3 regions of the Ruegeria sp. YTSC192 genome follow, and region 1 is predicted to be linked to each of the others. Evidence: riboswitches for the same ligand, from Rfam matches in the RefSeq annotation. Region 1 holds a riboswitch; each other region holds the start of a gene.
What was found. A riboswitch is a leader RNA that binds a small molecule or an ion and turns the genes downstream of it on or off. The one in region 1 is predicted to bind cobalamin.

Region 1 (10,086 bases):
CGTCAACAGGCCGGGGGCGCGGTCACCTTTCTTTTTGACAATGGCGACGCACTGCAAGGCACACCGATTGGGGATTGGGCGGTGCAGAACCACGGCCCACACCCGATGATGCAGGCCTTCAAAGAATTGGAGTATGATGCAATCGGCTTGGGCAACCACGATTTCGGGTTCGGGCTGGGCGCGCTGGAGCGTGTCCTAGCCCAGGCCCCGTGCCCCGTGATTTGCAGCAACCTGACCCAATTGGACGACCGACAGCTCTGGCTGCCCAGCACTGTCCTGTCACGGTCCATTGCGCAGGAAGAAACAATCCGAATCGGCGTGCTGTCCGTGCTTCCACCTCAAACCACGATTTGGGAGGCGCATCACCTGAAAGACACGGTGGTTGCCGAGGATATCCTGACCGCCGCCCGAAGAAAGGCTGAGGCGTTGCGTGCGCAGGACTGCGATTTGGTCGTCGCACTGGCGCATTCGGGGTTGGGACAATCGGCAGCTCAGCCAGGGCTTGAGAATGCGGTGATTCCCCTGGCCGAGATTGAAGCCATTGACGCGATTGTTGCCGGTCACACGCATCTGACATTCCCGGGTCCGGTACATCATGGGCTTGACGGCGTAGATGCAGGCAATGGCCTGATCCACGGCAAGCCCGTGGTTATGGCTGGGTCTGCCGGGTCTTATCTGGGGGTCATAGACCTGCACCTGACCAAGGCACCCGAGGGGCGCTGGCAGATCAAGGATCACCAGTGCAACCTGGTCGCCACAGCCGACGAGGTCGAAGACAATGACCTGAGTAAGAAGTTGAAACCCGTTCATCTAGCGACGCGCAAGATGATGGCCGAACCTGTCAGCCATACCACGCAGAGCTTGCACAGCTATTTCAGCTTCTGCGCGCCCGATCGCGGGCTAGCCCTGGTCGCGGCGGCGCAAGCGGCGGGTTTGCGCCCGTTTCTGTATGGCACCGCCTTTGCTGGAGTGCCGCTTCTGTCTGCGGTATCTCCTTATAAATTCGGCGGCCGGGCCGGGCCGAGGAACTACACCGACGTGCCTGTGGGCGAGATTTGTCTGCGCCACGTCGCTGACCTGCATGTCTTTCCCAACGAACTTCGCGCCGTCGACATCACCGGCGCGCAACTGCGGGACTGGCTTGAAATGTCGGCGGGTGTTTTCAACCAGATCCATCCAGACGCCGAAGCCGAGCTAACCGATTCCCACCGGGTGGGGCATAACTTTGACGTCGTGTTTGGCGTGACCTATCAGATCGACCTGTCCAGCCCGGCGCGGTTCGACAGCAACGGCACCCTGACCGATCCAACCGCCCGGCGCATCCGCAACCTGTGCTTTGACGGGCAAAGAATCCACGACGATCAGAGCTTTGTCGTCGCCCTCAACAACTATCGTGCCAGCGGTGGTGGGCATTTCCCTTTCGTTGAAAAGGCCCGGGCCATTCCGCTGCCGTCCAGAGATATCAAAGGGATACTGCGTGACTACCTGTCAGATCGACTTCCCGCAGACCCTCTGGATCAGGCTCGTTACCCATTCTCCTTAACTCCGCTAAATGGCGCGCACACGATCCTCAGAACCGGAAACGGAGCGTTGAAGTATTTGCCCGAGCTAGGCGAGTATGCCCCGGAATTGCTGGGGCCTGATTCTGAGGGTTTTGAAAGGATACGACTGACCTTGTGACGGGTTGTCATTTCTACATCGCTTCCCTATATCAAGCCCTGAGAGGTTGGCGCGGGCGAGCGCCTCGCCAACCTGGTCAGGTCCGGAAGGAAGCAGCCACAACGAGCCCCGCTTGGGTCGATGTCCAACCTCTCACTTTAAAGAAACCATCAGCCGCAGGAGGGCTTTATGATTGTAGCAAACACCCTTCGGGCGGATCGGTTCTAAACCCAAATCTCCGATTGCCTGAACACAACACCAACGGATGCGCATCTGCCATTCGATGGGATTGCTCTATCTGAACACAGGCAAACCAATGTCTTTTTCTCTTTCGGACCTGGGATGGTCCTCTCACTTTGCTGCACAACACGCGGCGTATACGCAACTCATGCCTTTTCGTATCACTGCCGTTCACCGGGACCGGCTGGTCGGGATGAACGAGGCCGGTGAAACGTCTCTGTTGGTCCCTGGTCACTCCACTGGCGATTTTGCTGTTGGAGATTGGGTGCTGGCCGATGACCAAAACCGGGTTCAGCATCTGCTTGACCGGCGCAGCCTGCTGCAACGCCGGGCCGCCGGAACCGGGGCCGAGGCGCAGTTGATCGCCGCCAATGTGGACGTGCTGTTCATCGTCAGCTCATGCAACGCGGATTTCAATTTGCCCCGACTCGAACGGTATCTGGCGCTGGCCCATCAGGCTGCGTGCTATCCTGTCGTGGTCCTAACCAAGGCCGATAGCTGCTCGGATCCTGCAGCCTATGCCAAACAGGCCGAAGCGCTGGCCCCGTTTTTGACAGTCCTGACAGTCAATGCGCACAACGCGTCAGACCTGCAGCAGGTTCTGGCATGGTGCCCGGCGGGTCAGACAGCGGCTTTGGTAGGGTCATCAGGGGTTGGCAAAACAACGCTCGCCAACGGGATGACAGGGCAGGATCAGGCAACGGCCACAATCCGCGAGGATGACGCCCGAGGCCGTCACACCACAACGTCTCGCGCCTTGCATCCGATGCAAAACGGCGGTTGGCTGGTCGACACCCCCGGCATGCGCGCCCTGCGCCTGCTCGATGCGCAGGACGGGGTGGACGAAGTGTTCGCGGACATTCTGGAACTGGCCCAAACCTGCCGGTTCTCGGATTGCCAGCATGAGGCCGAGCCCGGCTGCGCTGTGCAGGCGGCGATAGAAGCGGGCACGCTGGATGCGGATCGGCTGGACCGTTGGCGCAAGCTACGGCGCGAGGATCAGCGCAACTCTGAAACCGTGGCCGAGGCGCGGGCGCGCGACAAGGCTTTCGGCAAGATGGTCCGAACCGCGATGCACGGAAAATCCGCGCGGCGCGGCGATTGAAACACGGGCTGAAAAAGGGGCGTCGGTCCGCCGGCGCCCCCCATCAAGCGATCAATCGGGGCCAGAGCGCCGCATTTCGGCGAGCAAACACACCGATATGGCCGATTTCCGGAACGCCAAACTCTTCCGGTGACAACAGGTGACGGCGTGCCTTCGGCCCGTAAAGTTCAGCCAACCGCCAAACGGCGGCTTCTGGGACCATCTCATCGTCAGTGCAGGCAAACAGGTCGACGGGAACATTAGCCTCTTTCCATGTAGCTTGCGGCAGGTTGTCTCCGATCTCGGGCAGATAGCTGTTCGGCGCGGTGCACCATTTGCGCCATTGCCAGTAGACCGCAGGCGGTAGGTCTGTACCGAATCCGAGTGCCTTGCCCGGTAAATACCCCAGACCGCGCACGATCAGAGGCACATGCCCATACCAGAACAACCCTGCCAGAGCGCGGTACGGCCAAGGATGATCGCCTAGTTTCACAAGGCCTGAACAGACACAGATCATGCGATCAATCTTGTCGATATCCGGCTGCACCGGCCCCAGCATCCCTCCGAGCGAATGGCCAATCGACCATTGCTGCGCCAGTGGGAACTGGCGGCGCATCTCGGCCCGTGCGGCGGGCATGTCCCGCAACGCCCAATCCTCCATTGATATCTTCGACCGACGCTGCGGCCCCGATTTCGAATGACCGAATTCCCGGTAGTCATAGATCAGACAGGCGATATTCCGATCCGACGCCAACCACTGTGCGAAATGCTTGTAGTATTCACGCGGAACCCCTGTCGCGCTGTGGACCACCACAACGGTTTCGGGCTGCGCCACGGGCCGGTAGATCCGCCCGGACAGGGCACCATCCCCCACCGGAATCCGAACATCTTCGATCAGCACTGTTTGGTTTGAATCCAACATGGGCATCCTCGGCGGAAAACTGAACTAATGAGTTCATATTGCTACATGACCCCAGACCGCCCATGCTAGTCAACCGCGATCCCGCATGACTATGCGTCCACTTTGCGCGCTGTCTTTCCGCAGCGCAGAAAGTTCAACTTGACTCAACATGGATATGAACGCTAGCGATGGTGCGATGGTTCCCGGCTTTCACAAGAGGTCGGGATGAAAAGGGAACACGGTGCGGTTTTCCCCGGCTTGCTCGGGATGAACCAAATCCGCGACTGCCCCCGCAACTGTAAGCGGCAAGCAATGTCGAAGATCCACTGGCCGAAAGGCCGGGAAGGTCGACAAAGCGATGACCCGCAAGTCAGGAGACCTGCCATCGTCAACATAACCCAAACTCGGGCGGGGTGTCCGGGCAGGCCGTGACAGACCCTATCTGCCCACCTGATCCCAGCCCCTGTCCACCGCGCGGAGGGCGCAGGATGATCTGGAAGACGAAGACTCATAGGTTCTCAGCAACCATCTGCCAACATACGGGCAAGACATGCCCTGCATTGGCACGGCTGGCGCGTTCAATGGTTGACGCACTGGACCAAGCCGGTCCGGCGACCACATCGGATTTTGAAATCGAAGGCAGTAGCGACCTGACCCATTGCTCGGATGGATGCCACGCCCGGTTTCGGGCCAGCCAGTCTAAGGTGCGGGTCTACTGCGGAGCGGACCCTGATACCGAAAGCGAGACCCTCGATCGCTATGCTGACCTTTTGTTCGGCACTGAAACCGCTAGCCTGCCTGCCGCTGCGATGACATCCCTGCCCTGCGCCATGCTCGAGGCATCAGTGATTGCGACGCGCAAACCGGCCCCGGCGGAACTGCAGCTGCCGGCTTAGAGCGTTTCGGGTTTAGCTTGAGACACAAATACCCTGCCACGCCTGCGGCGTTCTCGGGACATTAGTGTCGCAGATTGCTTTAGATAAAACCCGAAACGCTTTAGGAGTCTGCCAAAGCTCGGGCGGGCAAGGTGGCCCAGTGCTTCTGCGCGTCGGTTTCGACCGCGCAGGGGCGTAGCTTACGTAACCGGTCCAGCGCTTGGATTGGAAGCTCGCCACATTCGATCATCAACCGCAACACAACCATGCCAGAGCGACCGCATCCGCCCTTGCAATGAACTAGAACGCGCCCTCCGCCCGACAAAGCCTGACGCGCCGCGGCACTGACATCGGGCCATTGCGCATCAACCTCTGCCGGGGGCACGCCGAAATCCTGAATCGGCAGATGTACCCACCGGCTGGCGCGCCCCTGAATATCGCGGCCAAACTCGCGGGCTCCGAATTGGACCAACTCGGCCTCGGTTGTCATCGACAGCACGAGGCCCGGCTTCCAATCTCCGATCGTTTCAAGGTCGCCAGCGTAGTCGCCGCCTTTTCCCGGCATCGACGTCAGTGCAAGTGTGCCCCCACCCACTTGCAAAGCATGAATGACCAAATTCGTCATGACAGCATCCCCCCGGAAGCGTTAATCCTGACTTTAAGCCTGAGTCACAATCCGCAGACTGTACCCTTGACGCGCCGGTTTCCAAAACAAAATCGTTCTTCAACTCATGTGGACGCGGGCGGCACGGGCCTTTACGCTGCGGTGACGTCCCGAATCCGCCAGAGTAGACATGACCGACCCAGACAGCCCCGCCTATCAGGTTCTCGCCCGCAAATATCGCCCGGAAACCTTTGCCGATCTGGTGGGTCAGAACGCGATGGTCCGCACGCTGAAAAACGCGTTCGAGGCGGATCGCATCGCGCAAGCCTTTGTAATGACAGGCATTCGCGGGACCGGTAAAACCACGACCGCGCGGATCATTGCGAAAGGTATGAATTGTATCGGGCCGGACGGAAATGGCGGACCCACGACCGAGCCTTGCGGCCAATGCGAACACTGCATCGCCATCATGGAAGGCCGTCATGTCGACGTGATGGAAATGGACGCCGCCAGCCGTACCGGCGTGAATGATATTCGCGAGATCATCGACAGTGTCCGCTACCGCGCTGCCTCGGCCCGCTACAAGATCTACATCATCGACGAGGTCCACATGCTGTCGACCAGCGCCTTCAACGCGCTGCTCAAGACGCTTGAGGAGCCGCCGGCGCACGTGAAATTCATCTTTGCCACAACCGAGATTCGCAAGGTCCCCGTCACGGTTCTGTCACGCTGCCAACGCTTCGACCTGCGCCGGATCGAACCCGAGGATATGATCGGCCTGCTGCGCAAGATCGCCTCGGCTGAGAGCGCTGAGATTGCCGAGGACGCGTTGGCGCTGATTACTCGTGCTGCCGAAGGGTCTGCCCGCGACGCGACCTCATTGCTGGATCAGGCGATCTCACACGGGGCCGGAGAGACGACGGCAGATCAGGTGCGCGCGATGCTGGGCCTAGCGGATCGTGGTCGGGTTCTGGACCTCATGGACATGATCCTGAGGGGCGATGCAGCTGGGGCGCTGACCGAGCTTGGCGGGCAATATGCCGAAGGGGCTGATCCGCTAGCCGTGTTGCGTGATCTGGCCGAGATCACCCATTGGGTCTCGGTCGTGAAGATCACCCCGGACGCAGCCGAAGACCCCACTGTTTCCCCGGATGAACGCGCCCGCGGCCAGCAAATGGCCGAGGCCCTGCCCATGCGGGTGCTGACCCGGATGTGGCAGATGTTGTTGAAGGCACTGGAGGAGGTCTCAGCCGCCCCCAACGCCATGATGGCCGCCGAAATGGCTGTGATCAGGCTGACTCACGTGGCCGACCTGCCCAGCCCGGAGGAACTGATCAAACGGCTGCAAGATACGCCTCCGCCCCCCAATGGCGGACCAGGCGGTGGGAGGCCCATTCAAAGCAACGGCGCGGCCCCGGTCGAAGCACGCGCCGCTAGAAGCCACGCCCCTGCCCAAGGGTCTGGCGGCGCACCAGTCGCTGCTTTGGCACAGGACACGCAGACCGCACTTGCGCGATACCCGAGTTTCGAACATGTGGTCGAGTTGATCCGGACGAACCGAGACGTCAAGCTTCTGGTCGAGGTCGAAAACGGTGTGCGGCTGGTGTCTTACCAGCCGGGTCGGATCGAATTCACACCGGCCCCGCAGGCCCCGACCGATCTTGCACCGCGGCTGGGATCGGCCTTGCAGCGCTGGACCGGCAACAGATGGGCAGTGTCCATCGTGTCGGATGGCGACGCTCCGACAATCGCCGAGATCCGCGACAAGGCCGAACTGGCGCTGAAAGAAGAGGCCACCACACATCCACTGGTTCAGGCCGTTCTGGCAAGTTTCCCAAAGGCCAAAATCACCAAGATCGAAACGCCAGAACAACGCGCCGCCCAAGTCGAGACCGAAGCCCTGCCCGAAGTCGAAGATGAATGGGACCCTTTCGAAGAAGATTGATCGCACCACAAAACCAAACCCTCCCGCGCCCGCCACGGGCAATCGGCTAAAGCCGATCACCCTGAGCGGCCTTGGGCCCGGCAGCGCTCGGGCTATGCCCGAGCGCTGCCGGGCCCAACGGGAGGAAAGGTCTTGCCAAAGACCTTGACGACGGGCGGGAGCACGCTCTGCTCTTGTGTCACCACGATGACCCCCGTATCTAGGCACAAACTGGACCTACAGGAGGAGCAAGATGCTCAAAGGATTAGGCGGCCTGGGCGATATGGCCAAAATGATGAAATCCGCGCAGGATCTTCAGACCAAGATGACCGAGATGCAGGAAGAACTGAACAACCTGATGGTTGTCGGCGAGTCCGGCGCAGGGTTGGTCAAGGCAACCGCAACCGCCAAAGGTGAGCTGAAGGGCCTGGATATCGACCCGTCGATCTTCAATGGCGACGACAAGGAAGTGGTCGAGGATCTGATCCTGGCGGCCATCAAGGACGCACAGACCAAAGCCGCCGAACGCTCGCAGGCCGAAATGGCCAAACTGACCGAAGGCATGGGCCTGCCCGCAGACATCAAGCTGCCGTTCTGATCTTCATCTTTTCAAAAATACTCCAGCCGGAGACTCCCTCCGGCGCCAGACAGGACAGGCCGTGAGCTCCAACAGCGACATCGACAACCTGATCGACCTGATGGCCAAACTGCCTGGTCTCGGCCCCCGCTCGGCCCGCCGCGCGGTGCTGCACTTGATCCGCAAACGCTCTCTGCTGCTAACGCCCTTGTCCGACGTTATGCAGCAGGTCGCCATCACCGCCCGCGAGTGCCTGAATTGCGGCAATGTGGGCACCACCGACATCTGCGACATCTGCAATGATGAGGCCCGCGCGACCGGAGAGCTTTGCGTGGTCGAAGACGTCGCCGACCTCTGGGCGATGGAGCGCGCAGGCGTGTTCAAAGGGCGCTATCACGTTTTGGGCGGTACGCTTTCAGCGCTGGACGGGGTCGGTCCGGACGAGCTGCGCATTCCTCGATTAAAAGACCGCGTCGTGGCCGAGGAGATCACCGAGATCATCCTCGCTCTGAACGCCACCGTCGATGGCCAGACCACCGCCCACTACATCGCCGATCAGTTGGAGGGACAGGTCCGCCTGACTTCATTGGCGCAGGGCGTTCCGATTGGAGGCGAGCTGGACTATCTGGACGACGGAACAATCACAGCGGCATTGCGGGCGCGGAAAGAAATCTAGGCGGCCTATTGAGAACGGGGCGATCAAAAGCATTTCGCCCCGCAATATGCCAAACGGACTTTGAGTGCGCGAGTCAGGTATAAGCACCCGACGAATAGGTCAGCTCATACGAATGGCTGTAGACCTCGAACACGATGCCGAAGGGATCTTCGACATAGACCATGCGGTATGGCTTTTCTCCGGGATAATAGTGCCGGATCGGCATTCGCTGTTTTCCACCAGCTTGCACAATCTTTTCAACCAGGCCCTCAATGTCGGGGTCTTGAATGCAGAAATGGAACATCCCGTTTCTGCGGAAATCGATGTTGTTTTCAGGCTCGTAATTTCCATCAAACTCAAAAAGCTCGATTCCGATGCGATCCGCTGTCGCAAGATGTGCGATACGCAGCTTTTTCCATTTGGGGCCAAAAACATCCGTACACATGACACCAATATCCGAGTCGTCTTCAACCACATCCGTAGGGGGCATGATCACGTAAAACCCAAGTACCTCGGAATAGAATTTTACAGCCTCGTCCACATTTGGAACCGACAGCCCAATATGTGAAAATGTTCTTGGATATTGAGACATGGAACGCTCCTTATTCTGCTGGGGCTCAGAACTATAAGGTAGGAACAGAGTTTCAAGCGACTTCTCGCGCCCTCATAGCGGGGTTCACCCCAGAACATAGGTGCGCATCGAACCCCAAATCGCCCAAAAACACCAGAATGGTCTTTGCCTCCAGCACCCGCGTTGTAATATGCCTCAGACCTGATCATTTTTTATATCGGAAGCCCTTATGACCCGCCTTCTCGCCCTCACCTTCGCCGCCTTCACAGCCACCTCCGCCCTCGCGCAAGACCTTGTCGACAAAGGCTTTGTCGACGGTTGGAACATCATGATGGACCCTGCGCTTGGGAATGGGTGCCTGATCCAGACGGTGTATCAGGACCTCTCGGTCGTTCGGATCGGTTATGACGCGCTGGACAATCGCGGGTATTTCGCTGTCTACAACAAGGCCTGGGGCGATATCGAACAGGGCAAAACCTATCCGATCCGATTTGATCTGGACGGCAAAAGCTATGACGCCACCGCCATTGGCTTTAACGAGCGTGACGTCCCCGGCGCGACCGTCTTTTTCACTGACCGGAATTTCGTCACCGCAATCGCTCAGAACAAGACGATGACCGTTTACAACCCGGAGGGTGACGTGGTGATGGCGATTGACCTCAAAGGCACCGCCAAAGCGCTGGAATATGCGCGGGAGTGTCAGAACAAAAAGCTCTAGCGAATCGGGTCGAACAGAGCGTCCTTGGCCGCGCAGTCCCGGATGACATCCCGGCCGCAGGGTACGGGATCAAGGTCGCGGGACAGGCACAGGCGGACCTCTTCGATATAGCCCTGTTTGCAGGTGATGGTGATCATGTCGCGCCCAAGCGCAGGGTTGGAATTTAGAAAGGCCTCTTCGACAATCGACGCGGGCAATTTGACCGAGGCATCAAGCTGGCGGAACACCTCGGGCCGGGCCACGCGACCATACGCTTCGCGCGACAGATCCATGTAGCC
Region 2 (10,086 bases), on a different contig from region 1:
TCGCGCGCGTTGGTCAGCACAAAGCTTTCCTTGCAGATACTGTCATAGAGCCGGGTCTGATCGACCCCGGTCAGCCCGTGCTTTTTGTCCTGATTTATCGGGATGTCCGAGCTGAAATAGATCACCGGAACCGAGCTGAGGAACGCCTCGGTAATACCCGGAGTACAATGAGTCACACCGGGGCTGGGCGCTTCTAGCACCGCGGGGCGACCTGTGATCTTTGCATAGGCTTCGGCGGCGAAGGCCGCGGTGCGTTCATCGCGGGTCAAAACAAACTCGATCCCGCTATTGGCGCGCCATTCCTTGTACCAGCCAATCGTTGTTTCACCGGGCAGACCGAAAACATGGGAAACGCCGTGAAGCTCCAGCATTTTCAGGATGATCTGCGCGCCATTCATGCGCGTCGTTTGAGGCTGGTTCATCAGGCAGGCCCTTGTTGGTGGCGTATTGCGTGCAAAACCGTGGAAGGACCTTGCGCACATCGTCACCATGTCTAGGCGGGCTTCGGAAGTCTAGAATTTGCTTGGCCGAAAGTACCCATTGTGTTCACGTGAACCGCATAAACGCTGGTGATCGCTGTCATGAACAGCATATTGCCGCGCGGGCCGCCCAAACACAGGTTCGAAGCGGCCTCGGGCGTATTCGCTTTGGCAGCCGGGGCTGTCAGGGTGATGACCCCGGCCGCAATGCCGAGCAATATGGCCTTGAGTGTCATGTTTTCGGGCGAAAGTAGCCTAAGCACCGCACGTTTTGGCTGCCAACCTGACAGGGCCGGCGCGCCTGAAATTCCCAAAGGACGGGTGCAAATAAAGAGCAGGACACGCGCATTCCTTGCGGATTTCAAACCATATGGCGGGCAATCTGGATATCAAATCCGCATTACGGTCGGTCAAATCCAAGACCGCCCTTGGTCTGTCCGACAAGACCATCGCGCTGCGGCGTATGCTTGTCCTGCGGACGGTGCAGAACCGGCTGCTGTCGATCTATGAAAAGCTGGATGTGGGTGATCTGCCGGTGGACGGCGGCGATATCGAGATCAAAAAGCGTGTCCGGGCGGTTTCAAAGGCCATGACGTCCCAGATATTCCATCGCGAGAACATCTTCTCGGCGGAAAAAGAGCTGGGCAGCTGGCTTGAACGACGGTAAAACTTGGGATGAAGGGCGCGTTAGTCAGATCGTGACGATTTGAACAGGTAGAGAAACACAAACAGCGACCCGATCGAAGTTGTGACGATCCCTACCGGCAGCTCCTGCGGGGCTAAAAGTAGCCGGGACAGAATGTCTGAAAGCGTTAGCAGGATGGCCCCGACGACCGCGGATGTGATCAAAAGATTGCGGTGGAGCGTTCCAGCGATACCTCGGGCAATATGCGGGACCATAAGGCCGACAAACCCGATCACGCCCGCGACCGACACAAAGCTTGCCGTGGCCAAAGCGGCGACCAGAAACATCCGGAATCGCAGGCCTTGCACTGGAATTCCCAGCGTCGAGGCCGTGAAATCCCCAGTCAGAAGGGCGTCGAGCCATCGGCTGCGATAGAGGGAATAGCCCAGGATCAGGGCCAACCCAAAAACGACGATGGGGAAGGTCTCCCATCGGGCCAGACCAAGACCGCCGAGCATCCAGAAAATGACGGAATGCGCAGCGCGGCTGTCGCCCGCGAAAATCAGATAGTTGGTGATGGCCGAAAACAAGAATGATACAGCAAGGCCTGCGAGGATCAGTTTCTCTGGTGCGCTGGTGCGCAGGCTCTGGACCAGAGCCAGAACAATGCCGGATGCGATCAAGCCCCCGCAGAACGCCGCAAGCGGCAGGGTCCAGATACCCAGAACATCACCTGTCACCGTGATGACCAGAACGGCACCCGCAGCGGCCCCGGACGAGAGGCCAAACAAGAACGGGTCAGCCAGATCATTGCGCGTTGTCGTTTGCAAAACGACCCCGACAACCCCCAGCCCGGCCCCAATCACCGCGGCAAACAACGCGCGGGGCAGGCGCAGGTCAAAGACGATCCGGTGCAGAGGGGACATGTCGCCCTCGGTCACGCCAATACCCAGCCCAATCGCGGTGAAAACCTCGGCCAGGGGGATCGGGGTGGTGCCGTAGATCGTCGACAGCAGCAAAAGGGCGGTCAGAATGACCGCCCCCAGCAGGACCGCCTGGCCCGTTTTCGTCATATCAGCTGTTTCCCCGGTGCATCGCCGTTGCCATCTTCTCGATCGCTTCGATATTTGCCGGCCCCGGTGTCAGCTCTTCGTAGCGCAGGCCGATCCAGCGCTCGTTTTTGACCGCATCGGTCTGTGACATCACCGGGTGGTCTTGCAGAAACTTGAAAGTATCCGCCGCGCCATTGCCAGTCTGATAGTCTAGCAGAACAAGGAATTCGGGGTTCGAGGCGGCGACAGCCTCCCACGAGGTGCGGCCCCAGCTTGTGTCCATGTCATGGGTGACGTTGACGCCGCCCGCAGCTGCGATCATCGCGTCGGGAATGGCATATTTGCCTGCGGTAAAGGGCGCATCAGCCGGGCCGTCCAGCAGGAAGACACGGGGTTTGTCCAGCTCGGCGGTTTTCGCCTCGATCGCGGCCAGTTGGTCCTTCCAACCCGAGACCAGCGCGTTCGCTTTGTCCTCGACATGCATGACCGTGCCCAGACGCAGAACGTCGTCAAACAGCAGGTCCATGCTGGCTTTGGGGCGGTCCTTGTTCAGGTGAATGCAGCTTTCGGTCAACACCATGGTCTTGATGCCAAAGGGCTCCAGCGTGTCAGGGGTGACATCACCGCCGGGTTTCATGCCGTAATACCAACCGGCAAAGAACATGTCGGGCTCGACCGCGACAAGGTTCTCTACCGTCGGGTATTTGGGGGCGAGTTCGGGAATGTCACCGCGCTGCGCGTCGAAATCGGGGCTGGTCTTGTACCAGCCGGTGATGCCGGTCAGGCCAACGATGCTGTCCTGAAGGCCAAGTGCAAAGGCCATGTCGGTCATGTTCATGTCATGAACCACGATCCGCTCGGGCTTGGTGTCGAACACCAGCGGTTCGCCGCAATTGTCGATGGTGATCTCATGCGCAGCAGCGCTGCCTGCCAGTGCGCTTAGTACCGCAGCGGACAAGAGTTTCTGTTTCATCGTTTTCTCCTGCTAAGATGAAAGCTTACGTTTTCGGATGTCCAGCGCGGGGATCACGCGTCCTTCGTGCTGGAAACACAAATAGTCAACACCAAAAGTCTCGCGCACGCGGTCCGGTGTCAGAACCTCGGAGACGGGGCCGAAGGCCGTCAGCTTCGCGTTCTTCATCAGGGCCACGTGGCTGGCGAATTCCGGGATCATGACCAGATCGTGGACGATCATCACAACCGTCACGCCCAACTCGGCGACCAAGGACAGCATGTGTCCCTTGGCATCAGGGTCCAGATGGTTGGTTGGCTCATCCAGAAACAGCAGCGAGGGGTTCTGGGCCAAAGCCCTTGCGATATGGGCGCGCTGGCGCTCTCCGCCGGACAGTTTTGCCATCTGCTTGCCCGCCAGATGGGACAGTTCGGTTGTGTCGAGCACGCGCTGTAGGTCAGTCTGGAGAGCCTCGGCGGATTTGTCGGCCCTGATCGGGATTTGCCCCAGCGCCACATAGTCGCGCAGTTTCAGCCGCCCGTCGGGCATTTCCTGCTGGCCGACGACGGCAATCCGTCTGGCCCGTTCCAGCGACGACAAGCTCCGCAGGCTTTGCCCCTGTATGCGCACATCTCCCAGCGCCAGTTTTGCGATACCGCACAACAGATTGAGGAGCGTCGTCTTGCCGGCCCCGTTCGGGCCAGCGACGGCCAAAATCGCGCCTTCCTCAAGCGTGAACGAGGTGTCGCGCAGCAGAACATCCCCGTTCAGGGCGTAGTATTCCAGATTTTCGGCGACCAGAAAGCTCATTCCGTGCCCTCCGGTGGCAGGCTGGGCATGCGTGACAGGGTTTTGGTATAAAGCGCCAAAGGACGGGTCGAGGCGCTGGTCCAGCCATCCTGACTGTCGCGGAATTGATGGGCGAACTCTGCCAAAGCGCTCAGATCGGCGGTGGATTGGATGTCGCCAAACAGATACTGCGCCTTGCCTCTGGCTTGCAGCCCAACCGTCATCGGGCGGTCGCACCCGGCCATACAGTCGATCAGGCGTGTCGAGAACCCGTCAGGCAGTTGGCGGTCCAGTGTTTCTTTCGCCTCACGCGCGGGGATCGGGCCATTGCAGGTGCCGCATATCAGAACAACGTGATCAGCCATGGCACGCGTCGCCAACTTGAGCAAAAGCCAAGCTAAGGGAAAAGCCATGATTTGTGTAAGCACACATTTGTGCCATCGAGCCTCCTTCCAGGACGCCCCGCCCCGGGTTGGTTAATCTGCGATGGCAGGTCTCCTGACTTGCGGGTCGTCGCTTGGCCAACCTTCCCGACCTTGGGGGCCAGTGGTTCTGTGGCGTCGCTCTCCGCTTACAGTTGCGGGGGCAGTCACGGCATTGGCCCTGGGGCCGCACCGTATTCCCATTTTCATCCCCAAGGCACAGGCCGTCGGGAACCATCCAGAGCAGCTAGTCTGCTGGCGCTCATATTGTCAAGCGTCGGAATCGCGTTATTGCACCACGCGCAGGGCCGGTCTGCGGGTCGGTTGATTTGGCCGGGCGCCATCGGTCGGGAACTGGTTGGCCAATGTCAGACCGGCCTGTATCAGATGGGCATCCGGATAGCCTCCGGCCAGTTCGCTCACGGCATCGCGCGCGGCGGGGGTTTCATCGCGCCGCATGTGATGCAGCATCCGCAACAGGGCACGTTCGTCACATGTCAGCTCGTTCCGTGCTTCAACACAGAGCGGGTTGTTGAAAGCCAGACCCAGAGGGCGGGTGTGCAGCGTGGCCTTGATAACCTTGAAGGTCAGATGCGCCAGAACCAGCCCCCGATCGCGCCCCCAACGTTCAGTCGCGACCGTAAAGGCAATTTGCCACGCATGGGATTCCGGCTCGGCGAAGCTGAGGATGAAGTGCCGCATAACCGGTAGCAAACCGCGCTCGAAATCGTCAAATTCGTCGCGGATCACTGTTTCGTCGGATGCCGACCGGTTCATACACGTTCCCTTTCGGTTTCGGGGGTTTGGGTCATCAAGGGGCGGACGTTTTGCGGAAGGGTTTCGGGATCAACAGGCGTTTCAGGACGCGGCGATGCGGCGCAGGCGGGAAAGCTGAGGTCGGCCTGGATCGCCTGCCTCAGTTTCGGTTTCAACGCACAGCCATGGCGGCTGGCAATGGCATCCATGGCCAAAAGGTCGGCAAGGGATTGTCTCATGTCAGATCATCTTCCGGTCACAAAAATTAGACCGGGCGATGATTCCAGGGGGATCTGACTGGGTCAGCATTTAACTGACGAAAAGAGTCGGATAATACAAGCCCTAAGTTTCAGGCGACCTCAGTCAGCGGGCGCAGCAGAAAGTCAGAGGCATGATTGGCCTAAAGTTCGTGCGACCAGGGCGGGTTGGCCCCTGCGCGCGAGACGGTTACGGCGGCGACCTCTGTGCCCAGGGTCAAAGCATCGCGCAGCATGTCCGGGGACAGTGTTTTCAAACCAAGTTTTGTCAGTTGGCCAGCCCTGTCCAACGACGCCAATATCCCCGCGTTGAACGTATCCCCCGCCCCAACCGTATCCACAACCTGCACCGATTTGACAGGGACAGAGACCACAGCACCATTGCTCAGATAGCCCGAAGCGCCCTCGCTTCCACGAGTGACAATGACGGCGGAAGGACCCGCCTGAAGCAGCAGGGGCACCTTGTGGTCGTGGCTTTCAGGGCCGGGAACGATCCAGTCCAGATCCTCGTCCGAGACTTTGACGATATCCGCCTGTTCGATCATTCGGTTCAACCGCGTGCGGTAGCGGGTCTGATCCTGTATGAAACCGGGGCGAATGTTGGGGTCCAACATCACAGCACAGTTCGCACCATGACGCGCCAGCATCGCAGTATAGGCATCCGCGCAGGGCTCGCACGCTAGGCTGATGCCGCCAAAATACAGCGCCGAAACAGCGGGGAGTTGGTCGGGCATGTCGTCGGCCCGCAGCATCCGGCCTGCAGTGTTTTCATCAACAAATGTGTATGTGGCGTGGCCGTCTTTCAGTTGAACAAACGCCAGCGTGGTCGGCCTGTCTGACGCAATGCAGTGCGAGATATCCACATGGCTGGCCCGCAGGTCATCCGCCAGTTGCTGCCCGAACACATCCGAAGACAGACCGGTCAGCAGGCCAACGGGCGCGCCCAACCGGCCCAAAGCGATAGAGGTGTTGAATAAAGCTCCGCCAGAATGGGGAACGAAACCGTCCCGCCCGGACAGGGTCGGCTCGGCAATCATGTCGATCAGGGCTTCACCGCAACACAGGATCATCCCACATCCTTTTCTATTAAGCGTTCAGTTACCGCTGAAGTGCATTTTTACCGAAGTTGTTAGCGCCAACAATGCCAAATTCAGCCTGTTCCGAAACATAAAGGTTCATCGACTGGCGCAGCTCGCTGAAGCGACCGCCCGCGTTGAAGGCATTGCGGAAAGCCTCGCCAAACATCCAACGGTTCTTTTCGACCACGCCACCAACAAGAAAAACGCCACCGGCGGGCATCACGGTAACAGCCATGTCGCCCATCAGCGCGCCCAGATGGCTGATGAACAAATCTGCGGTGCGCACGGCGATCGGGTCATTGCCGTCCCGCGCATCCTGAAGAATGTCTCGGGCGGTGCGAACCGGGGGCCGGGTCTGCCCCGCAGCCATGCCCGTGGCCTGATACAGGATTGGCAGGCCGGTTCCACTGAGGAACATCTCAGCCTCAAGCACCAGGCTGTTGTCGAAAAAGCATTCGGGCGCCAGATGGCGTGCGGCGTCGAAGACATCGACCTCGTCCCGCGTGCGAGGGGACAGGCCCACATGGCCGCCTTCGCCCGAAACGGTGTGGAAATGCCCCTCGGAGTAGAGCAGCGCGCCGACGCCTAAACCGGTTCCAGGCCCGACGACCAATCGCGTGCCCATCGGCGGAGTGGCAGAGCCTTGCAGGACAGATACGTCCGACTCTGTCACTTCGGCCACGGACCAAGCTGCTGCAGTAAAGTCATTGATCACGTAGGTGTTGGTGGCACCTGTCGCCCGGGCAAGGGCGTCCTCGGACAGGTCCAAATTCGCGTTGGTCAGTTGGATACGGCCGTTGCGCACCGGTCCGGCCCCGGCTGCCACAACGGCTTGCGGCGCTGTGCCGACCTCATCCCGCAGATCATGCAGGGCGTCCAGCAGATTGGTCAGGGTGCCCGTCGGGTGCTTGTGCAATGAGATCAACTGACCATCGGCAACAACGCCCAGACGCGTATTGGTTCCGCCTATGTCGGCCACCAATGTCCAGTGCGGGCGCAAAGTCCCGGATGGCTGGCGATAGGCCTGCCGTTCCGCAGCGCCTTTGGAAAGTGCGGCCTTCACGGCTGCGAATGAGGCTTTGGGCCTGCGTTCCAGCGTCTCAAAATCCACGTCTACCAATCCAAACCGTTTTTCATAACCAAAGGCCCATTCGTAATTGTCCAGCAAAGACCAGATGAAATACCCTTTTACTGGCACGCCTGCGGCCAACGCCTGTTGAACCGCTGCCAAGTGACCATCCAGATATGCGATGCGATCATCATCCTGCTGGCGTTCGGCGCTCGCCATGCCGTTCTCTGTAACATAGATCGGAAGACCGCCGGTATAGTCTTCTACGGTTCTTTTCAGAAATCGGGTCAGGGCGGCGGGGTCGATTTCCCATCCCATCTGGGTTTTGGGCAGAGGGCCGGGCACTTCGGTCAGGCTGGGCCATGCACTGTCCGCCGAGGTGATCAGTTTGCGGGTGTAGTAGTTCAATCCGCACCAGTCGACAGGTGCCCCGATGGTGTCGAAATCATCTTGCCAACCCTCGGGCAAATGCGGCTCCAGACCCTTCAGCACGTTGTCAGGATAGGCTTTTTTGAACACGCCGCCCAAGAAAAACCGGTTGTAAATCCCGTCATAGAGGGCTGCAGCCTGTTGTGCAGCTGGGCTGTCGTCCGCTGGTTCAGCCCATTCGAGGTTGAAGACTGCGCCAAGATTGGACATGCCCAAGCTGCGCATTGCCTGAATGGCGCTGCCATGGGCCAGAAGAACGTGATGCATCGCACGTGCAGCCGCGCGAATATCACGCAAACCCGGTGCGTGGTGGCCTTCGAAATGGCTGAGCCAGCTGACGCACCAAGGCTCGTTGATTGGTGCGACCGAATACATGCGGTCTCCGATCCGACCCATGATCACCTGAGTGAAATCGGCGAACCACCCGGCGATATCCCGATTGCGCCAGCCCCCCAGATCTGCAAGTGCCGAAGGTAGCTCCCAATGGTAGAGCGTTGCACAGGGCCGGATGCCGCGTTCAAGCAGCGCGTCCGTCAGGCGGTCGTAATAATCCAGACCGGCTTGGTTGACCGGCCCCCGTCCTTCGGGCAACACGCGCGCCCAGCTGGTCGAAAACCGATAGCCGTCAAACCCAGCTTCCTTAACCAAATCAAAGTCTTGTTCGAACCGGTTAAAGTGATCGCAGGCAAGCGCGCCGTTTTCGCCCCGTACCACGTTGCCGGGGGCTGCAGCGAAGCTGTCCCAGTGGGTCTGGCCAGCGCCGCCCTGAGCATGGCCTTCGATCTGATAGGCGGATGTTGCGACCCCGAACAGAAAGTCGTTGGGAAAGTCGCTGCGTGTGTATTTCATAGCCGCACCTCATTGGGCGCAGGCCCGGTCGATCTTCCGACAACCAGCTCGGCCTCAAGCAATCGCGTTTGCACCACCGCATCCGGAGACTTGATCCGTTGGATCAGCATCTCGGCTGCCATTTCGCCGGCGTCCCGAACCGAAGATCGCGTTGCAGTGAAGATCGGCACATCCTGACCGTTTTTCAGATAGGAAAGGTCATCGTCATGGGCGATGACCGAAATGTCTCGTCCCATCTGTAGCCCGGCTTCCTCAAGCGCGCGACGCACACCGATCGCCGAAATCATTGACGCAGCCAAAATCGCAGTCGGAGGCTTCTTAAGCTGAAGCATCTGCTGGGTTTCCCTGTGACCATAGACTTCGGTCATTTCGGCGCTGCGCATCAAAGCGGGGTCTGGGATCAGCCCGGACTGTTGCAGGGCGTCCAGATAACCGGCGCGACGGCGTTGGGCAAAGTCCATATCCTCCAGCCCGTTGATCAGGGCGATACGGCGGTGGCCCAGATCAATCAAAAACTGCGTCGCACGCTGGAACGAGCTTTTGTTGTTCACATCAATCCAGTCATATTCAGCCTGCACCCCGGTCGAGCGGCCATGAACGATGAACGGCACCGCCATGCGCGTCAGAACTTCGATCCTTGGCTCATTGACTTTGGGACCCTGCAGTACGACACCATCGACTGCACCGCGTTGAAATAGATTGCGATAGGCCGCCTCGATCGAGGTGTCATCGGCATTGGTGAACATCATGTCATAGCCATGCTCGGCATAGGTTTTTGACGCTCCGGCGACGAAATCGCCGAAGATCGGGTTTACCATTTCATGCCGTGATGAGCTGGGGATAACGTGACCGATGACCATGGACCTGCCCGTCGCCAACCCTTTGGCGCGGCTGTTGGGGCGGTAGCCGTGCTTGGCTGCTGCAGCCTCGACCCGCAGGCGTGTTGCAGCGTTGACCTCAGGATAGCCGTTCAGCGCCCGACTGACCGTGGTTTGCGAAAGGCCCAGTAGTTCTGAGAGTTGCTTTAGGTTCATGGGTAGTCAAAGCGCCTTCAAACCGAAGGCTTGCGCTGGTTAGGTCCTGTTTTGTGTTCCCGCCAACCTGTTGTGACAACAGACAAGCTTGTTTTTCTGACTTATTCGAAAAATAGACTCATTGACAGACCAAAAATGTTAGCGGATAACAATTATCATTCAAAGCGCTTTGAATGAGATGCAACGAAGGCGCTGGGGAGTATTGGGAGGAGAATTCATGAAACGCACGCTGTATGCAGGTGTGGCCACGTTTGCCCTGACTGCCGGGGCTGTTCACGCACAGGGTCAAATGAT
Region 3 (10,086 bases), on a different contig from region 1:
GCCATGCCGTTGCATCCCGGCGATCCAGTCCGGATTGGCAGCGCGGGCGTGGACGACGCGGCTGATCTCTTCCGGCAGAGTGCGCGCGCGGGGATTGTCCGGGTTGGTATTGTCCAGATGATACAGCTGCACGTCGCCGCCCGTGACCTTCTTGGCGGCGGCAAAACCGGCCTCATGCGTGGCGTAGTCATTGGCCAAAAGCAGGTCGGTCTCGGTCAGGTCCTGCAGATGAACAAAGCTGTCGGCATTGGCCACGCGCTGGGTGATGCCCGCCTTATCCTGAACGACAGTCTCCCCCTCCAGCGCGAACGAGCTGGCCTCAAGCCACGCTTCACCCGCCTGCGCGCGGGCCTCGTCGGTATAGACCTCGGACAGTTGAGTCATGTTGACGCCATAGCTGCCGGGGGCGGGGCCGAATACGCGGGCCGACGGGGCCTGACCGGCATAGGGGTTCCAGTCGGTCGCCTCATCCCGCGCCGTCAACGCACGAATCGCCTGACCGTAAAGCGCCGAAAGGGTCGGGAAGACGTCCCGGAACAGACCCGACACACGCAGCGTTACGTCCAGACGTGGGCGGCTGAGGTCGGTGATCGGCAGCACCTCGATCCCCGAGACCCGCTCAGACCCTTTATCCCAGACTGGTTTGACGCCCAGCAGGTGCAACGCCATGGCAAATTCCTCGCCCGCGGTGCGCATGGTGGCCGAGCCCCACAAATCGACGATCAGCCCCTTGGGATAGTCGCCTTCTTCCTGAAGGTGGCGCCGGACCAGTTCCTCGGCCAGTTTGACACCTTGGGTATAGGCCGCGCGGGTCGGTACTGAGCGGGGGTCGGTGGTAAACAGGTTCCGCCCGGTGGGCAGCACGTCCGAGCGACCGCGATAGGGCGAGCCGGACGGACCAGCCTCAATTCGTTTCCCCGCCAGGGCGTCCAACAATGCTTGCCGTTCCGAATGGGCGGACGGGGCGGTATCGAAATTGGCTGCCACTTCGGGCGTGCGGCCAAAGATGTGCAGCCCGTCGCCGAACTGGCTTTCTTTGATGTCGCAGACAAAGCGGTCGATGCGGGTGATTGCCTCGGCGGTGCAGGTGGCCTGATCGAGACCCAGATCGTTTTCCAGCCCGATGGCCTGCGCCTCATCCCGGATGTCTTCCTGCAGCCGGTCACGCCGCTTGGGGTCCAGCCCGTCCGCGTTCGAGAATTCATCCAGCAACGATTCCAGCCGCACCATGCGATCCGGAGTGTCGCTTGTCCGCATCGGCGGTGGGATATGGCCCAGCGTGACAGCCCCGATCCGACGCTTGGCCTGCGCCGCCTCGCCGGGGTCGTTGACGATGAAGGGGTAGATCACTGGCAGGTCGCGGATCAGCGCCTCAGGCCAGCAATTCGCCGACAGAGCAACGGACTTACCCGGCAACCATTCCAGCGTGCCATGCGCGCCGATATGGATCAAAGCGTCTGCGCCCAGCCCTTTGCGGAGCCACAAATAAAAGGCGACATAGCTGTGGCGCGGAGTGCGAGACAGGTCGTGATAGTCGTCATCGCGCAGCTCGGGCGTGCCGCGTTCGGGCTGCAGAGCCACCAGCGCGTTGCCTCGGCGCAGGGCGGTGAAGTGGAACGCTCCCTCGGTAAAAACTGGGTCGTCTTCGGGCTTGCCCCAGACGGTTTGGAGATCGGTGCGCAGTTGCTCGGGCAGGTCAGCTAGGGCTGCCTGATAGTCTTCCCCAGACCATGAAATGCGCGCGTCCAGCAAGGTTTCGGCAATCGGCTCTGCCGGCGCAGTGTCATAGCCCTCGCCTTGCAGGTCGGCCAGCATCGCCTCGGCCGAGGCCAGCGCGTCGAGGCCAACCGCATGGGCCATTTGCCAGTCCTTGCCGGGATAGGTCGACAGCACCAGCGCGGGCACCTGATCTGCTTTGGGCTTTTCGCGCAGGTCCAGCCAGCCGGTGACCCGGTCGATAATCGCTTCGATCCGCTCAGGCTCGGCCCGGTGGGCAAAGCGGGAATATTCCAAATGCGGATCGCGTTTGCCCGGTTCCTTGAACGAGGCAATGCCCGCCGAAATGCGCCCATCGACTTCGGGCAGCACCACATGCATGGCAAGATCGGCAGGGGAAAGGCCCCGTTCGGCCTCGGCCCAAGCCTTGCGGCGGGACGTGGCGAGGGCCATCTGAAACACGGGCACGCCCGCCGCGTCCAAAGGGGACGTACCCGATGCGCCTTTGCCCGAGAAAGAGGTCGCGTTGATGATTGCCGAAGGTTTTAAAGCGAGGATGCTGTCACGCAGCCATTCAGCGGCGGCAGGTGCTTTGAGCGAAGGGGCGAAGAGGCCCACGGCCTCAAACCCGCGATCCTGCAAGCTGCGGATCACGGCGGCGACAGGGGCCGTATCCGCCGAGGTCAGGTAGGCGCGATAGAAGGTGACGATGACACGTTTTGCGTTGCCCGCAAAGGCAGTCTCAACCGGGATCACGCCGCGATCAGGACACCACGCGCCAGATTCCGGCAGGGTTTTGGCCCCCATCACCGGACCAGCGTAAAGCCCCGCCGCCAAAGCCATCTGCGCCAGAGCGGCCTGTGCCGCGACCTCGCCACCCGTGTCGCACAGATGCGCCAGGCGGCGCAGGGTCGAGACGGGCAGGGTGGAATAGTCATCCAGCCGCGTGTCCTCGCGACCGTCGGCAGGCAGCACGGCCAGCGCAATTCCCTTGGCCTGCGCCAGCGACAGAACCTGTTGCAGCCCGTAGGCCCAGTAAGGCACGCCGCCAATCAGGCGGATCAGAATGCCCTTGGCGCCCTCAAGCGTCTGTTCCACATAGGTGTCCACGGACAGAGGGTGCTTCAACGCCGTCAGGTTCGCCAACCGCATCGTGGGCATGCGCCCCTCGGGCCCGCCACCACGATGCCAGCCCGCCGCGAAAGCGCCAAGGTCGCTGTCCGAGAAGGACAGCACCACCAGATCCGCCGGGCTCTGGCCCAGATCGGTTGGGGTTTCGGTTTCCTCTAACCCGTGGCTTTCGCGGAAGACGACGTGCATGGGTCTTACTCGGCGGCCTCGGTGACGCCTACGAGGATATCGCGGATTGCAGCTTCCTTGATGTCGTCATGTTCGGCAATCACCACCATGCGTGAGCGGCGTTCTTCACCCGGTTCCCACGGACGGTCGTATTGGTGACGCACACGGGCACCCACGGCCTGCACCAGCAGGCGCATTGGCTTGCCCTGAACAGCGGCATAGCCTTTGACGCGCAGAATGTTCAGCTCATTGGCCAGACGCTCGATCTTGGCGACCAGATCGGCGGGATCGGACTGTTCCGGCAGATCAACGATGATGCTTTCGAAATCATCATGCTCGTGATCGTGGTGGCCATCGTGATGGCTGGGACGTGCGTCCATGTCATCCTCGGCAGCGGCTTCCAGCCCCAGCACGACGCGCACGTCCACGGCACCTTCGGCCACTTCGACCACGGGCAGGGCGCGCGGAGCTTCGGCAGCGATGATCTCTTTGGCTTTGGCCACGCCTTCGGGGCCGGCCAGATCGGGTTTGGTCAGCAGGATGATATCGGCGCAGGAGATCTGATCTTCGAACACCTCGGACAGGGGCGTTTCATGGTCGATTGAATCGTCGGCGAGGCGCTGGGCGTCCACGGCTTCGACATTCGGGGCAAAGCGACCGGCGGCTACAGCCTCGGCATCGGCCAGCGCGATCACGCCGTCCACGGTGATCTTGGATCGGATATCGGGCCAGTCGAAGGCCTTCAGCAGCGGCTTGGGCAGCGCCAGACCGCTGGTTTCGATCAGGATGTGATCTGGGCGCGGCTCCAGCGCCATCAGGGCTTCGATGGTAGGGATGAAGTCGTCAGCCACAGTGCAGCAGATGCAGCCGTTCGCCAGTTCCATGATGTTTTCCGCCGGGCAGTCGGGGATCGCGCAGGACTTCAGGATATCGCCATCAACGCCGACATCGCCAAATTCGTTGACCACCACGGCCAGCCGCTTGCCCTGCGGGTTCTGCATCAGGTGGCGCACCAGCGTGGTTTTGCCCGAGCCCAGAAAGCCGGTGATCACGGTGACGGGAAGTTTTTCGAGGTTGCTCATTTCAGGGCTCCAATCGGGGGAATGCGGGCTGCGCAGTTTTTGCGGAAATGTTCGGGGCGTTCGCGCCATTTTACCAAGCCGTCTTCGGTCGCCAGATATTTGGTCACACCTTCAACGATGGTTTCGACGTGATCGGTTTCGTTCAGGTTCTCATACACGAAGGTCCAACGAGACGGCCCGCCACGCAGAACGATCGAGCACCCCTGATCGCAATTCGAAAGGCATTCGACGGGTTTTAGGTTGATCCCATCCGGCAGGTCCGCCGCTTCCAGCGCCTTGTGCAACAAGCTGCCCGGGCGCTGTTCGTCATCCTCAACGGGCAGGCCGCGACGGCAGGTGGTGCAAACCAGCAGGTCAACTGGTGTGGTCTCGGTCATGTCTCTCATCCCCCCAAAACCTTTTCGTGGGGGACGGGGTTTCATGCGGGCCACGTTTTCCGACATGGACCCGACACCGGCTCACCCCGTCCGGTTACATCTTCGGGCGTTGGCAGGTCTCCCGGCTTGCGGATATCAGAGCACGCTCTGTCGGATGTCCCGCCTTCCCGGCATTTGGCCAGTGGCTTGGGCACCCTCTCCGGTCACGGTCGCGGGGGCGGCTGCGTTTGACGGAAAATCCGCTGACGCATTCCCTTTTCATCTGTTTTCACAGACACCAACAGATGGCTCATGCGGCACGCACCCGCAACTTGTCAAGCGCGTTGCAGCCCAGACCTCAAAGCCACGTTGAAAAGCGACCTGCTAGCGTCGCTAGGCGGCATAAACGGAACACAGGCGCATGGTCGCATGGCGCAAAAGCGCAAACGGATAGTAAGCCCATGAAGTTGGGTTTCATCGGGCTTGGGAATGTGGGCGGCAAAGGCAACATAGTCCGGTGTTTCGAAAAGCGGTTCGCCAATCTCGTGGTAAGCGTGGCCACGGGCATTCTTGACGATGACGCTCCTCACCTTGTCAGAATCGGGTCAAAGCGTGAATGGCTGGAGGTTGTCGAACAAGGGAAGCTGTCCGTCTGGCCTACTCTTAAGGGATCGGACTACGTGTCGGTTGCTTCGCGGAAGTGATGCTGCTTCCGGATGCGTTGTCGGATCGGGATAAGCGCGGCCAGATCGCATATATCCCCGCCGCTTCAGCCCTTGAGCAACTGATTGCAGAGACGCCGGAGGGCCAAGATGCGCTGCTGGTATCAGAGCTTGGCAGGCCTTTGACGGCCCGTTGGGCATCGAACCAGATTGCCAAGTGGCGGCGCGAAGCTCAGATCCCCCTTGGATCGACGGCAGAGAGAAGACACTGTCTGACACGCGCGGGACGGCGGCGACAAGATTGCTGAATGCCGATCTGTCTTTGCGCCAAATCGCAGTTCTGATGGGTTGGTCGGTTCGCTACGCGGCGCAGGTAATCGAACATTATGCGCAGGTTAGCCCGGGCGAAAGCCATGCGGTTCTGCGCAAGCTCAATCGAGCAAAATCACTGTCTCAAGACACAAAAATGTAAACGCCCCTGTAAACGCGGGGCCTCAAACACGGCAAGGAGTAATGTAAGTGATTGTTTTTAAATGGAGGCGAGTACCTGTTTTGAAATCGAACCCTGTCAGAATTAATGGATAATAAAAACAGATACTTAAACCCATCTCGCATTCTTCGTAACCAAGAAATGTTGCGGGATTTGTTGCGGGATTTTGGTCAGCTCATTTAGAGATCCAAATTTTGTCGTGCTGCTGTGGGTAAGTGTTTGCTGACGCTTTAACTTCGGACGAAACGTAGCCTCTTTGAACCCGCTTTAAACCAGTCCAAAACTTTCGAATTTCCAATATGCGAGAGTTCTTTGAGTAGTCGACGTAATGATCTTCATTCTGACCGTCTTTTTGTCTCATAATGGAGGCGTGTTTAGGATAGTCGCCTTTGGCGATCTGTAACACATGGTCGGCGGAGTGGAGCGTGTTTAAAGCATCTTCCAAGACAGCCTCGGTAGCTGCCCTGAAGTCTTCGTGACAAAGTGCGAGGCACGAAATGAACCCTCGTGTAAAGAACTTCAAGTCCAAGTGCTTAAAGCCCAATGCACAAACTTCATCTCTAGTGCGTCGTTTGAGTCTGTCAGAACTACAGAAGTCCTCGACCGAAATCTTAGGGTCAGTTGTAATTCGTAGGCGAGTCGGTGTGTCATCTCTGACGTTGTCCGTTGGTGACTGATTAAAGTCGCCGAATGCGAGAGTTCCCAGAGGCAAACGGTTGTGCAAAGCATGATTGCGAAGCTCGTACATAACTCGGTACTCAAGGCTGCCATCAAAAACAGAACTGAAGCTGCTTTGAAGGTCTATTTGTCTTCCAACAAGTTTAGAAAGCAAAGACATGCGCCTATGCAATTGTTCCTCGTAGACTCTAGACGCCGTAAGTACTGAGATCAGCTTAAGATTCACATTTTGCCTAGCGTCGTCGAAGAAGTGATCAACGTCTCGTTGCATGTCCTTCTCGAAAAGATACCTAAGTCCGACGCTGATCAGGCTTTCTTCAAACTCGATGAAGGCATTTGCCAACAGGGTAAATGTGTCTTCTACGTCCCAAATTGGCTTGATGACATTCTTGGCATGAAGGATTTCATTGAAACGATCTTCGTCTATTTCGACAGCCATTCCCCCAATAAAACCTTCCGCAAGAAGAAACTGTGCCATGAAAATACCTGTTGTTGTCTAAGCGTTTGCGACCCAAAAATCCGCTCCATTTTCAATGGGAGCGAAACAGGGATTTAGAGGGAACAAGTCCCCAAAAAGTCAACAAGAAACGTGTTGCGGGAAATGTTGCGGGATTTTGCAGAAAGTTAACGTGCGAAAGCCGGGCAACTATTTGAAATCAAACAGTATCAGATGGTTAGGTTTTTCGGTGTTAACTTTTATGGAGGCGAGTACCGGAATCGAACCGGTGTACACGGATTTGCAATCCGCTGCGTCACCACTCCGCCAACTCGCCTTTTCAAGTAAAATCAAATACTTGCCGTGGTGTGGTGGGCGTTTTAGCAGCTTTCATCGGGGGCGTCCAGAGGATTGGCACCGATTTTAAGCTGCAAAACAATATTTGTGGCGGGATGGTTTGAAGAGATCGTGAAGTGGGTTTGCGGCATCTGGGCCGTTGTCGAGTAAGGTCGAATGTGGCACAAGCCAATTATTCAAGGGATTGAAAAGAGAGATCAGATGTCAGATTTCGCAGCCCGGCGCCGCACCATGGTTGATACGCAGGTTCGACCTTCGGATGTGACCAAGTTTCCTATCATCGACGCGATGCTGTCAGTGCCACGTGAAAGCTTTGTGCCGACAGCACAGCGCGAAGCGGCCTATGTCGAAGGGCTGATAGATTTGGGCAATAGTCGCTGCATGCTTGAGCCGCGCACTCTGGCGAAAATGCTGGATGCGCTGAACATCTCGAATGACGAAATGGTCCTCGATATCGCGCCGGCCTATGGCTATTCGACCGCCGTCGCCGCGCGGATGGCACAGTTGGTGGTTGGCGTCGAATCCGACGAAGATCTTGCCTCCGAGGCGCAAGTCATCCTGACCGAAGAAAATGTCGACAATGCTGTTATCCATGTCGGACCTTTGGAAGAAGGGGCGGCCGAGCATGGCCCTTATGACGTGATTATGGTACAAGGCGGTGTCGAGCAGGTGCCCGACACGGTGCTGGACCAATTGAAGGATCAGGGCCGGATCGCCTGTCTTTTTATGGACGGGCAGCTTGGTACGGTTCGCATCGGTCGCAAGGCCGGTGGGGTGGTCAGTTGGCGGGATGCCTTCAACGCCAGTGCGCTGGTTTTGGACGGTTTTTCCAAAGAGTGTGCATTTTCGCTATAGTCCGCTGACTGTTGTTTCCGCCACCTTGATTAGTTGAACATAAAGACGCAAACTGCCGGAGAGGCAGCGTAATTTCGATTTGAGAGGATTTGGTATGCGTGGAAAGACAGCGGGAAAGCTGGTCAAAGCGCTTGCAGTGACTGCGGCCATTGCCCTGAGTACTGTACCCGGACGGGCCGTTTGGGCTGACAATCTGACAGATGCGTTCATCGGAGCGTATAACACCAGCGGTCTGCTGGAACAGAACCGAGCCCTGTTGCGGGCCGCGGATGAGGACGTGGCAATTGCGCTTTCCGCACTGCGTCCGATCATCAACTGGACGGTTCAGGTCAGTCAGGATTACACGAGAACAAGAACTGACTCCGTCAGAACAAGCACCGACCCGTCGCGATTCTTCTCGGGTCTGACGCTCAGCCAGCTTTTGTATGATGGCGGGGCATCGGTGCTGGGCAAGCAGTCCGCACAGGAAACGGTTCTGTCGACGCGCCAGTCGCTGATCGATATCGAGCAGCAAGTTCTTTTCCGGGCCGCAACCGCGTATCTGAGCGTCCTGCTGCAAGAGGAAACGGTTCAGATTCGGCAGAACAACGTGGATCTGTCGAGCGAGGAACTGCGCGCTTCGAACGACCGCTTCGAAGTCGGTGAGGTGACGCGGACCGACGTAGCCCTTTCCGAGGCGCAGCTTGCCAGCTCGCGCGCGGATCTAGCGGATGCCAAGGGGGATCTCAGTACCGCACAGGCTGAATATGTGAATGCTGTCGGTAAACTGCCGGGACGTACAGCCGGGCAGCCGGGGCTTCCGAATCTGCCGCGCTCGCAATCCGAGGCGATCAGCCTTGCACAGCGCAATCATCCTGCGATCCTGTCGGCGCAGCATCAGGTGCGGGCGCTGGATTTGATCGTGCAGCAGCAACGGGCCAACCTTGGGCCCAATGTCAGCCTGAACGCGGATGCGGGTGTGACACAGCGATATGACAATGATGACTACATCAACGACGCCACGGTTTCGCTGAACTTCAATCAGCCGATCTATGCAGGCGGCCGCCTTGCGGCCACCGTGCGCCGGGCCATGGCAACCCGGGATTCGTCGCGGGCCAATCTGTTGAACGTGCAAAAGAACATCACGCAGGGCGCGACAGACGCCTTCGTCCGGTTCCAAACGGCCACGGCCAGCCTGACCGCCTCGACCGAGCGGGTCCGGGCCTCGCAAGTGGCCTTTGACGGGATTCGTGAAGAGGCCACGCTGGGCGCGCGGACCACATTGGATGTGCTGACCGCGCAGCAGGATCTTCTGGACGCACAACTGGCCGAGGTCGCTTCGCGCACAGAACGGTCGCTGGCAGCCTATCAGCTGTTGCAGGCACAGGGTCTTTTGACGGCTGAACGTCTGAGGCTGGCGGTGCAGATCTATGACCCGACGCTGTACTACAATCTGGTCAAGAAGGCTCCGGCGCAGGTCAGCAAGCAAAGCAAGGATCTGGATCGGGTTCTCAAAGCGTTACGGCGGGACTGATCCTATAGACTACTGGTTGTGACGCCCGACGTGTTTGGCTACACTTGGTCTCAAGAAAAGAGCGGTAGAGAACAATGTCGGATAGCGTCATGACCACAGGTATCGAGGATGTACTATCGTCGGTTAAACGTCTGGTGAGCGAGGACGGTCGCAAAGTGTCGGGTGCCGATGCAGCGACCGCCCCACGCAAGCCGGGCCGTCTGGTCCTGACGGACGCGCTGCGCGTTGGTGACGCGCCGAAATCCGACCCCCTGAAACTGGATCCCATATACAGCGCCGAGGATTCGGCCAAGCCGATGCTTCTGCGGGCTTGTGATATTGTTCAGCCGGGCGACGCAGCCAATCACGATGGTGCTGAGGAGGTCGGCGACGAGACCCCGTCGGAAAACCTATCTGGCAGCCTGAGTGCCAAGATTGAAGCCCTTGAGGCCGCCATCGCGCGAACCGAGGACCAATGGGAGCCGGACGGAGACAGCGACGACGCGTATTCAGGGACGTCCTCGAAAGCACTGCATTGGATACCTGCACCTTCCTTTGAGGATGAGGATGCCAAGGATGTGGATGCGCCCTCAGGCGGGGCGGATGCCGCGACAGAAGAACCGGCAACATTCGTTCGGCATGGGGACACTCCTAAAGCAGACC

Region 2: it holds a riboswitch for cobalamin, as region 1 does, so the genes downstream of both, AC2FD8_RS08470 (DUF1636 family protein) here and AC2FD8_RS00215 (hypothetical protein) in region 1, are expected to answer to the same signal.
Region 3: it holds a riboswitch for cobalamin, as region 1 does, so the genes downstream of both, AC2FD8_RS05125 (DUF1636 family protein) here and AC2FD8_RS00215 (hypothetical protein) in region 1, are expected to answer to the same signal.

What each region holds. Positions count from the first base shown of each region.
Region 1 is NZ_JBXWMG010000001.1:45,063-55,148, forward strand. Features, by position in the region: gene AC2FD8_RS00195 (bifunctional 2',3'-cyclic-nucleotide 2'-phosphodiesterase/3'-nucleotidase) at 1-1,680, shown strand, start outside; RNA gene ffs (signal recognition particle sRNA small type) at 1,720-1,818, shown strand; gene rsgA (ribosome small subunit-dependent GTPase A) at 1,976-3,004, shown strand; gene AC2FD8_RS00210 (alpha/beta hydrolase family protein) at 3,048-3,905, opposite strand; cobalamin riboswitch at 4,065-4,286, shown strand; gene AC2FD8_RS00215 (hypothetical protein) at 4,466-4,780, shown strand; gene AC2FD8_RS00220 (protein-tyrosine phosphatase family protein) at 4,881-5,384, opposite strand; gene AC2FD8_RS00225 (DNA polymerase III subunit gamma/tau) at 5,554-7,308, shown strand; gene AC2FD8_RS00230 (YbaB/EbfC family nucleoid-associated protein) at 7,541-7,885, shown strand; gene recR (recombination mediator RecR) at 7,947-8,540, shown strand; gene AC2FD8_RS00240 (lactoylglutathione lyase family protein) at 8,614-9,111, opposite strand; gene AC2FD8_RS00245 (hypothetical protein) at 9,320-9,808, shown strand; gene AC2FD8_RS00250 (ribonuclease T2 family protein) at 9,805-10,086, opposite strand, start outside.
Region 2 is NZ_JBXWMG010000004.1:285,738-295,823, forward strand. Features, by position in the region: gene AC2FD8_RS08440 (thiamine pyrophosphate-binding protein) at 1-422, opposite strand, end outside; gene AC2FD8_RS08445 (hypothetical protein) at 494-715, opposite strand; gene AC2FD8_RS08450 (hypothetical protein) at 850-1,146, shown strand; gene AC2FD8_RS08455 (FecCD family ABC transporter permease) at 1,167-2,177, opposite strand; gene AC2FD8_RS08460 (ABC transporter substrate-binding protein) at 2,179-3,129, opposite strand; gene AC2FD8_RS08465 (ABC transporter ATP-binding protein) at 3,142-3,918, opposite strand; gene AC2FD8_RS08470 (DUF1636 family protein) at 3,915-4,262, opposite strand; cobalamin riboswitch at 4,369-4,573, opposite strand; gene AC2FD8_RS08475 (hypothetical protein) at 4,608-5,096, opposite strand; gene AC2FD8_RS08480 (hypothetical protein) at 5,093-5,314, opposite strand; gene AC2FD8_RS08485 (carbohydrate kinase family protein) at 5,476-6,402, opposite strand; gene AC2FD8_RS08490 (glucokinase) at 6,431-7,474, opposite strand; partial or broken gene AC2FD8_RS08495 (GH1 family beta-glucosidase) at 7,457-8,758, opposite strand; gene AC2FD8_RS08500 (LacI family DNA-binding transcriptional regulator) at 8,755-9,792, opposite strand; partial or broken gene AC2FD8_RS08505 (ABC transporter substrate-binding protein) at 10,010-10,086, shown strand, end outside.
Region 3 is NZ_JBXWMG010000002.1:367,531-377,616, reverse strand. Features, by position in the region: gene cobN (cobaltochelatase subunit CobN) at 1-3,036, opposite strand, end outside; gene cobW (cobalamin biosynthesis protein CobW) at 3,042-4,097, opposite strand; gene AC2FD8_RS05125 (DUF1636 family protein) at 4,094-4,474, opposite strand; cobalamin riboswitch at 4,569-4,771, opposite strand; gene AC2FD8_RS05120 (hypothetical protein) at 4,915-5,157, shown strand; gene AC2FD8_RS05115 (hypothetical protein) at 5,309-5,587, shown strand; gene AC2FD8_RS05110 (hypothetical protein) at 5,781-6,761, opposite strand; tRNA gene AC2FD8_RS05105 (tRNA-Cys) at 6,983-7,056, opposite strand; gene AC2FD8_RS05100 (protein-L-isoaspartate O-methyltransferase family protein) at 7,278-7,931, shown strand; gene AC2FD8_RS05095 (TolC family outer membrane protein) at 8,026-9,444, shown strand; gene AC2FD8_RS05090 (hypothetical protein) at 9,534-10,086, shown strand, end outside.